DNA from 4 places in the Paenibacillus sp. FSL W7-1332 genome. Region 1 is predicted to be linked to each of the others. Evidence: a T-box and tRNA genes for the amino acid it is inferred to sense, from the RefSeq annotation. Region 1 holds a T-box; the other regions hold tRNA genes.
What was found. The T-box of region 1 lies ahead of leuS (leucine--tRNA ligase). A T-box ahead of a tRNA ligase gene usually reads a tRNA of that ligase, here a tRNA-Leu.
Positions count from the first base shown of each region.

Region 2: it has a tRNA-Leu gene. The T-box ahead of leuS (leucine--tRNA ligase) is inferred to sense a tRNA for this amino acid. The anticodon was not compared.
Region 3: it has a tRNA-Leu gene. The T-box ahead of leuS (leucine--tRNA ligase) is inferred to sense a tRNA for this amino acid. The anticodon was not compared.
Region 4: it has a tRNA-Leu gene. The T-box ahead of leuS (leucine--tRNA ligase) is inferred to sense a tRNA for this amino acid. The anticodon was not compared.

Region 1 covers NZ_CP150209.1:2,137,631-2,139,832, forward strand. Annotated here, with positions in the region: gene MKX98_RS09290 (AraC family transcriptional regulator) at 1-750, shown strand, start outside; T-box leader at 791-1,043, shown strand; gene leuS (leucine--tRNA ligase) at 1,133-2,202, shown strand, end outside.
Region 2 covers NZ_CP150209.1:5,358,055-5,360,256, forward strand. Annotated here, with positions in the region: gene MKX98_RS24270 (hypothetical protein) at 10-201, shown strand; gene MKX98_RS24275 (hypothetical protein) at 301-1,041, opposite strand; tRNA gene MKX98_RS24280 (tRNA-Leu) at 1,237-1,320, opposite strand; gene MKX98_RS24285 (chromate transporter) at 1,424-1,957, opposite strand; gene MKX98_RS24290 (chromate transporter) at 1,972-2,202, opposite strand, start outside.
Region 3 covers NZ_CP150209.1:6,139,142-6,141,343, forward strand. Annotated here, with positions in the region: gene MKX98_RS27755 (zinc ribbon domain-containing protein) at 1-165, opposite strand, end outside; gene MKX98_RS27760 (organic hydroperoxide resistance protein) at 294-719, opposite strand; tRNA gene MKX98_RS27765 (tRNA-Leu) at 904-986, opposite strand; gene MKX98_RS27770 (helix-turn-helix transcriptional regulator) at 1,090-1,452, opposite strand; gene MKX98_RS27775 (PAS domain-containing protein) at 1,630-2,202, shown strand, end outside.
Region 4 covers NZ_CP150209.1:2,294,283-2,296,484, reverse strand. Annotated here, with positions in the region: gene MKX98_RS10015 (hypothetical protein) at 70-465, opposite strand; gene MKX98_RS10010 (uracil-DNA glycosylase) at 485-1,171, opposite strand; tRNA gene MKX98_RS10005 (tRNA-Leu) at 1,377-1,462, opposite strand; gene MKX98_RS10000 (polysaccharide deacetylase family protein) at 1,822-2,202, shown strand, end outside.

The sequences.
Region 1 (2,202 bases):
TATTTCCATGAAGGACGCTGCACTTATTTGATCGGCGATTCCGTTTTCACCCTGAAACCGGGGGATCTGCTCCTGATGAACGGGCTTACGCTCCATTGTCCGAATGTTGAGCCCGATTCCAGATACGTCAGAAGTATTCTGCATTTCGATCCGGCCTGGATCTGCAAAGGGCTTTCGGAGACGGCCAAATCGATATTGCTGGATCCCTTCGAATCGCTGCGAAATCATCGCATGACACTGACAGGGGCCAATCGGGACGAATTCGAAGGCATGTTGGCCGATATACATCGCCTCTCGGCATCCACGGCCGGTTTTCGCCAGGAACGGATGACCTTGCGTATTCAGGAGATGATGTACGTCATCGCGGACTGGTGCCAGGACGCTGTGCAGGATCAGGACTCTATCTCCGAGAAAGAGCGGCATGTCCAGCATGTCGTATCGTTCGTCGAGGAACATTATATGCAGGATCTGACGCTGGAGCAAATTGCCCGCGATATGCATATTACGAAACACTATTTATCCTCCTTATTTAAGGAGGTTACCGGAACGACGGTGTTTAAATATTTGTATCACCGGCGGATTAACCAAGCTAAAATTTTGCTCAGGCTCCATCCGCATCTCAGCATCACGGAGATCAGCCAGGCGGCAGGTTTCAAGCATTTGGCTCATTTCAGCCGGATGTTCAAAGCCATGGTCGGGACGACGCCGGAATATTATCGCAGAAGCGGGGAAGAGCTTTCGTTGACTTGATCGGACTTTTTGGGTATAATAGCCACATTAAAACGGTAATATGAACGCGATGATGAGGATCAATCGTTCCACTTTCGATCATGCAGAGAGCCGGTGTCTGGTGAAAACCGGTTGACGATAGGAATGAACTCGCCTCGGAGCAATGGTGTTAACCCGGCCGCTGTATTTCGGCAGATTCGGCCGCTGAAGCATCGTCGTCTCATCCGCGATAAGGATGCAAAGGGAGTGAAAGGCAAAGCATGCCTTTGGCTAACTAGGGTGGTACCACGGGAATCAAACCTCTCGTCCCTAGCGATCAGCGCTATGGATGATGAGGTTTTTTTGTTTTTTTGGGCAACGGCACAGGCCTTGCCTCTTGACTGTGAAGGAGGAGCAATGGAGTATGACGGACAATCAACCAACCGGCCACGGCTATCAGCCGCAGGCCATCGAACCGAAGTGGCAGCAATACTGGGATGAGAACAAAACCTTTAAAACGGAAGATTCATCATCCAAACCGAAATTTTATGCGCTGGATATGTTTCCGTATCCATCAGGAGCAGGCCTGCACGTAGGGCATCCGGAGGGGTACACGGCGACTGACATCGTGTCCCGTTACAAGCGGATGCGCGGATACAACGTGCTTCATCCGATGGGATGGGACGCCTTCGGTCTGCCAGCGGAGCAGTATGCCATGGACACAGGCAAACATCCTCGCGAGTTTACCGTGCAGAATATCGATACGTTCCGCCGCCAGATCAAATCTCTGGGCTTCTCGTATGACTGGGACCGCGAGATCAGCACAACCGATCCGGAATATTATAAATGGACCCAGTGGATCTTTATCCAGCTTTATAAGCGCGGCCTTGCCTATGTGGCTGAAGTGCCGGTGAACTGGTGCGAAGCGCTCGGTACCGTGCTTGCGAACGAAGAGGTCATCGACGGCAAGAGCGAACGCGGGGGCCATCCGGTCGTACGTAAACCGATGCGCCAATGGATTCTGCGCATTACCGAATACGCGGATCGTCTCCTTGAAGATCTGGATGAACTGGACTGGAGCGAAAGCCTGAAGGATATGCAGCGCAACTGGATCGGCAAATCCACAGGCGCTGAGGTTCGTTTTGACATCGAAGGTTACGATGGTCATCTGGAGGTGTTCACGACCCGTCCGGATACGCTGTTCGGGGCAACCTACTGCGTTCTGGCGCCGGAGCATGACCTCGTAGATAAGATTACGTCAGCCGATCAGCGTGAAGCCGTCAAGGCTTATCAAGATCAAGCAGCACGTAAAAGCGACCTGGAGCGGACGGATCTGGCCAAGGATAAAACCGGTGTATTCACGGGTGCATACGCCATTAATCCGGTAAACGGCGCTAAAGTGCCGATCTGGATCGCGGATTATGTGCTTGCCGGCTATGGAACGGGTGCCATTATGGCGGTTCCGGGTCATGACAGCCGTGACTGGGAGTTTGC
Region 2 (2,202 bases), 3.2 Mb from region 1:
TGAGTGAGTATGAGGTTACGTCATAAGCAGATTGGCGCTGCACTGGGATTGCTCACCGGAACAACCATGGGAAGCGGTATTGGATTCCTGCTTGGTTGGCACTCCTTTAATCTGATCGTCCTGGTGGCCCTCTTCGGCTTATTCGGAGTTGCCGCTGGTCTATGGCTGGGCTCACGAATGATATTCAAAGAGCTGCCTTAATGAACGATATGATGTTTATCGTTCTGCCTCTTTCTTGCTGAGATTGGAGGCATAACCACAAAAAGAAGACCGGAGAGCTCCGGTCTTCTTTGTTATCAATCAGTTATGGGGTTTCGTGTTAACAACATACAACGATCCTGAAACAGCCTCTTCGTTCTTGGGAGCTCTGGCAGCTTCATCGGTGATAGCTCCCGTGGCAGGACTGCTGGCGGTCGTATCCGGTATATCCAGGTTGCTCCAGGTTTGGCCCCCGTCCTCGGTTTTGGCTTGCCCGCTGAATCCTGTTTCAGGCGAAATGAAATGAAGAAATCCGGCATTCGGCGTGCTTCCAATCCGAATCCACGTCTCACCGCCATCCGTTGTGCGGTACAGATCGTTATTCTCCATCACAGTCCAGGCCTGCTTGCCATTCAGTGCAAAGATTTGGCGTACGGTGCCTTTTGGCTGAGCCTGAACCTCCCATTCCGTGCCACCGTTATCACTAAAAGCAATCCAGCCTTCTCCACCAATCCAGCCCGAGTTATGATTAATGTGCCGGACCGCCGTCACATCTGCTAAATCCACATCGGGTTCAGCGGCCTGATTATCTGGAGTTACGTCCGTATCATTCTGTTCTGCGACCGCACCGCTTCCTGCGGCGTCGCTCCCTCCACCTAAAGGATCTTCTGATCCGGAAGAGAGCTCTGTCTTCTGAGTATCTCCATTCGAAGATTCCAACGATCGCTCAGGCACAGGATGCTCAGCCACATTCCCCACATCTGTTCGTTGACATCCAACAGACAAACTCACAGCTACGAGCATCAACAAAATAAAGCCAAGCCCTTTTCGAGGTTTTATCACAGGATCACACCCCTTGTATTCAAAATAACCCGCCAGTGACTTCTGCTAACAGGCCAAATATTATAAATCCACTCCATTCACCCTAAAGCTGAACGGTTCCTCCAGTTTAGTATAACGCGATTTCCACATGAAGAGGAACGAAAAAAGCTGTTCTTCAAGTTTAATTTCACTTGAAAAACAGCTTTGCTTCATAGATGCGGTCGAGAGGACTCGAACCTCCACGGGGGTTAGCCCACACGGACCTGAACCGTGCGCGTCTGCCAATTCCGCCACGACCGCGTTTTTTATTGTGCATTGTTTTGCAGCAACGAAATTCATAATATCATGCATCGCCAAGTGAGTCAACAAGCAAAAGAAAACAATTTGCAAACCTCGATTCCATTCAAAACATGACGATTCCCGCGACGGCCGACAACAAAATCACGGCAAATGGATGGACTTTGTATTTCGTTACCAGGACAAGACATACTGCGCAAATCAGCAGCATTCCGGTCATCGACCAGCTCAGCAGCGGCTCGCTTCGCCCGCTTAGTCCGAAGTGGATTGCGGCGTAAATGATTAAGCCTGTTACGATGGGACGCAAACCGTAAAACGACGACTTGACCCATTCACTGCTGTGCAGCTTCATAAAGAAAGCCGTAATTAAGATAACGATAACCAATGAAGGCAGAATGATGCCTACCGTAGCTGCTATAGCGCCTAAAAATCCCGCTTCTGAATAGCCAATCAGCGTCGCGGCATTCGTAGCAATGGAGCCGGGGGCCATTCCCGCCAATGCCACAATCTCCTGAAATTCATCGGCATTCATCCATCCCTTTACGGCCACCTCCCGCTGAATCAGCGTCATCACCGCGTACCCGCCGCCAAATGAAATGAGCCCTACTTTGATAAAGACAAGAAACAACTGCCACAGCATTAGATGATCACCCTTCAGATGTAATATTCGGGGAAATGCAGCTCCCGATTTTCCTCGGTCCACGCCTTTTCCATACGTACGGTCATCCCGCATTTTCGCTTAATCCGGACGATCGTTATCCCTGCAATCGGTCCGCCTAAGATTAACAAAAACGAGTGAATACCGGTGAACAAAAGCAACATAACCGCTATCGCAGTAATGATCAGCGTCGCAGCATCCAGGATGGAGGATTTCCACATTTTCAA
Region 3 (2,202 bases), 3.5 Mb from region 1:
CACATATCCGCAGTTCGTACAGGAAACAAATAGGAAATGATTGTGCTGAATATCAAACATCTTGCTCAGCCCGGCCCCTGACATCGAGACCTCTTTCGTCTGGCAGTGATTCCCTCCGCATTTGCTGCATACAAACCGTTCCTCTATCATTTGTTCAATACTCATCTTAAGCGCCCCTTTCCAATTCATAGCTTTAACTGAAATACGGAGTATCATGTAAAAAGTTTCATATTCCGCATCGTAAGCCGACAAAAAAGGATGGCCCTCCATTTCAGAGGACCATCCGAATTCCTTTATGGTTCGCTTACGCTTAACTCCACGTCGATGTTGCCTCGGGTAGCCTTGGAATAAGGGCAGAACGCATGCGCCTTCTTCGCGAGGTCCTCCGCCTGGCTTCGTTCGATTCCCGGCATTTCGATCTTCAGCTTCACCGCAAGCTTAAAACCGTCAGCGCCATCGTCCTTTCCGATCATGACCTGAGAATGGATCACGACATCCTTGAGCTCGATGCCCTCTTTGCGGGCGATATGAGCCAGGGCGCTTTCGTAACAGGCGCCATAGCCGGCCGCAAACAGCTGCTCCGGATTGGTTCCGTCACCGCCCGGTCCTCCAAGCTCCTTCGGCATGCTTAATTTGTGATTAAGAACCCCATCGGTAGATTCAACAGAGCCTTCACGCCCTCCAATGACTTTTACATCTGCTGTGTATAATGGTTTCATGCTCGTTCATCTCCTTCATGCCCTATTATGGTCTCTACATGTACTCTTTAAACTTGCAGCACAAATTGAAACGATAATTGGGCAAACTCGCATAAGAAACAGCATGTCCCAGCTTGCCAAGCAAACAAAAAAGCCGTTTATCAAAGGAAGAATTCCTCTTGATAAACAGCTTCTTCATAAAGTATGCGGTAGAGAGGACTCGAACCTCCACGGGTATACACCCACTACCCCCTCAAGATAGCGTGTCTGCCATTCCACCACTACCGCATGTTATAAGGGATGTTCTGTAGCGAACATTCCCTATTATACTGTTCCGTCACACAAAAGTAAAGATCCAAATTATGGGGGGGTCGCTTAGACGCATGAGCAGCTAGGTCTTATCGTTTCGTTTTTCCTTCCGGTATGCCGAAAACTCGATGTATTCCCGGATAAACTCCTTCTCATTCTCTGCCAATCCGGACATGATGGGAAGATCGGATGATTCCGGGTCCACTTCGTACTCCCCACGCGCTTCATTGACGCGGGTAGGGTTGCCCTTGCCAATAATCAACCAATCCAAGCTTACGGAAAAGAATGCAGCAATCTCAATCAATTTATTTGTACTCGGCGTTGTTTTCCCCCTCTTCCAATCACCAAAATTTCCTGTGCTGATCCCGAGGGTTTCACAAAACGCCTTCTTGGTCATACCTCGGCTTTCTATGAGATGTTCGATTCGTTGGTAAATAGACTGCATCAAACAACCGCCTTCCTAGTTCTCTTTGAAAGAAAATTACTTATGTACGTATTTTTCTCTTGCAAAACCACTTATTTACGTGTATAATCAAATATATATTGCCTAAATTATACCATAGTACTCATGGATCGTTGTATCTTTTACTCATGAGTCTATTCAGTATGAGGAGCGAGTCATTTGCCCTACGATACCATGATCACATCCTGGAATAATGCGGTTCATTCCTTGAACAAAGGATTGATGATCATTACGCCGGATGGCATCATAGACAAAATTAACGATCCACTCATTACCATGGCCGGAAGATATGGTGTTTCCCCTGAGTTTGGATGGCAGGGGGCATCTTTTTTTAATCTCGCTTCCAAGTCCCTGAGTCTGGCTTCATTTGGTCACTTTTTCCGTGAGTTGGATTTGCCCTCCGTAAGAGATGTTATGTTGGGGAAGCAATCTGATTATTCCTTTGAATATGCCGTACAATGGAACGGCCAAGAGAATTGGGTTTTATGTGAGGTACTGCCGCTGCTTATCAACAAGGACAGCCGTATTCACGGAGCTATGATATCATTTACGGATATTACGAAGTTCAAACGCAAGGAGCTGCTGCTGGAACAAGCGCTGGCTCACAGCTTTCCCCTTCCCGGGCATATTCCCATCTGCGCCGTATGCAAACACGTTCACCACGCGGAAGAGTGGGAGCCTGTGGAGAGCTATTTGGAGAGCCGCCTCCCCATTGAATTCACCCACGATATC
Region 4 (2,202 bases), 160 kb from region 1:
CATTTGCACAAAAAAGGACGTCCCCGCCAACTTCACGATGGCTGCTGGGGACATCCTTTATTTAAAGAATCACGCATTGCCGCGCAAGGATCGAACCACAAAATAATGCTCGTCCTTGCGCAATATCATGCCATTTGACAGGGTAACGGTATCCTCATCGTGAGAAGTCAGGATGGCCTGTGATGACACCAGTCGGTTGCCCCTCCATATCATGACGGAAGATCCGAAATAGACGGCATTATCGAATTGAATGGTATGGTTCACGACATAACCGATGGAGTTCAAGGCCGGGTATGCGTTTCTCGGCATAATTCTATGAATGGCACGAAACGGTATAACAAGCTCACCCGGGCCAAGAATCACTTTTTCCTGAACGGGGTCCCATCCTTTCAACACACCTTCAACCGTGCTTTTTGCCCCGTCTAAACGCTGAATGACAACATGACGACCAATCCAATGTTTCATGAAGGTCACCTCTCGCGGATTATTCATCTCCATCGCCCGGCGTGTTCGGAATGTCCCAATTCACCGGATCCATACCCTTTTGCATTAAAAAAGCATTAGATGCTGAAAATGGACGACTACCGAAGAATCCTTTATGCGCTGCAAACGGACTCGGATGACTGGACTCAAGCACCTTATGCCGGCTTCGGTCTATGAAGGAGCCTTTCTTCTGTGCGTAACTTCCCCATAATATAAAAACCATCGGCTGATCGCGTTCATTCAGTTTCGTAATGACCGTATCGGTGAATTTCTCCCACCCGATCCCTTTGTGTGAGTTCGGCTCGCCTTCGCGAACCGTAAGCACGGCGTTAAGCAGCAGCACCCCTTGATCCGCCCACGATTGCAAGGAACCGTGATTGGGAATCGAGATTCCCAGATCCGAAGCAAGCTCCTTATGTATATTTCGTAAAGACGGAGGAATCGCAACCCCGGGCGAGACGGAAAAGCTCAGCCCCTGCGCCTGTCTTCGACCGTGATAAGGGTCTTGTCCCAAAATAACGACTTTCGTCGATTGGTACGATGTTTGCTGAAGAGCCCGAAATATATCTTCCTTGGGGGGATACACCGTGCAGCGCCGGTATTCCTCGTCCACCCGTTCCATCAACGCTTGAAAATAAGGCTTATCCATTTCTCCCTGCAGAATAAGGTCCCAATCATTGTTAAACATCCGCATGTCTCCTCTCTCCTCCTCACACAGGCCAGCATGGAATCATAAAAGAATGCGATTTCTATAATCGGAACACCAACATCTTCCGTTCAATTTGAATCAAATAACAACACGCATCATGAGTTGACCTTGTGTCGATTTAAAAAATAAGCCGGCACCCATACGGGGGCCGACTTATTTTGCATCTTACCAGACGCTGTTATAATGCCGAGGACGGGGGTCGAACCCGTACGGTAGTCACCTACCGCAGGATTTTAAGTCCTGTGCGTCTGCCAATTCCGCCACCCCGGCATATTTATCCGCGCATGTTCCTAGCGTCGTTCACGTTCACTTACATAACCGAAGGTACGCGTGGAATTCGCAATATTTTGCGATCTCATTCCGATATCTAGGTGTGCACATTTCGTCTTAGCGACAAAATTGATAATACCATGTCCAACCATATGATGTCAATATATGAAACTCATAATTTTTCGCATCACCCTATCCAAAGCCTCATGCTCGATAGCTTCAAGCCTCCGCGCTAACCCATCCGTTCGAATCCTTCCGCTTTCCGTAAAGAATAATTTTACCGTAATCACCAAATGATAAATATGCTTGCACTGTCATTTGCGAAGACTAGAACAACAGAGAAAAGGATACCGCTCACCATGAAAAAACTCTCAACCGTCATATGGATCGCTCTCTCCATCTCCCTTTGCCATCAACATGTTGTCAACGCCAGCCATGCGCCATCCGCTTCCAAGGGCAGGGGTTATTATGAGGAACGAGGCGAGATAGTATGGGAAGTCCCCACTCACAATAAAGTAATTGCTCTTACCTTTGACGATGGTCCGGACGCGCAGAACACCGTTCAAATTCTGGATCTGCTAAAGCAATATGACGCAAAAGCCACCTTCTTCGTTGTTGGCAGCCGGGTGGAGAAGCACCCCGAGATCGTAGCGCGGGAGCTGCAGGAAGGCCATGAAATCGGCAATCACTCTTACTCCCATCCTCCTTTTCACAATATTAATGTCAGCAAGTTAACAAAC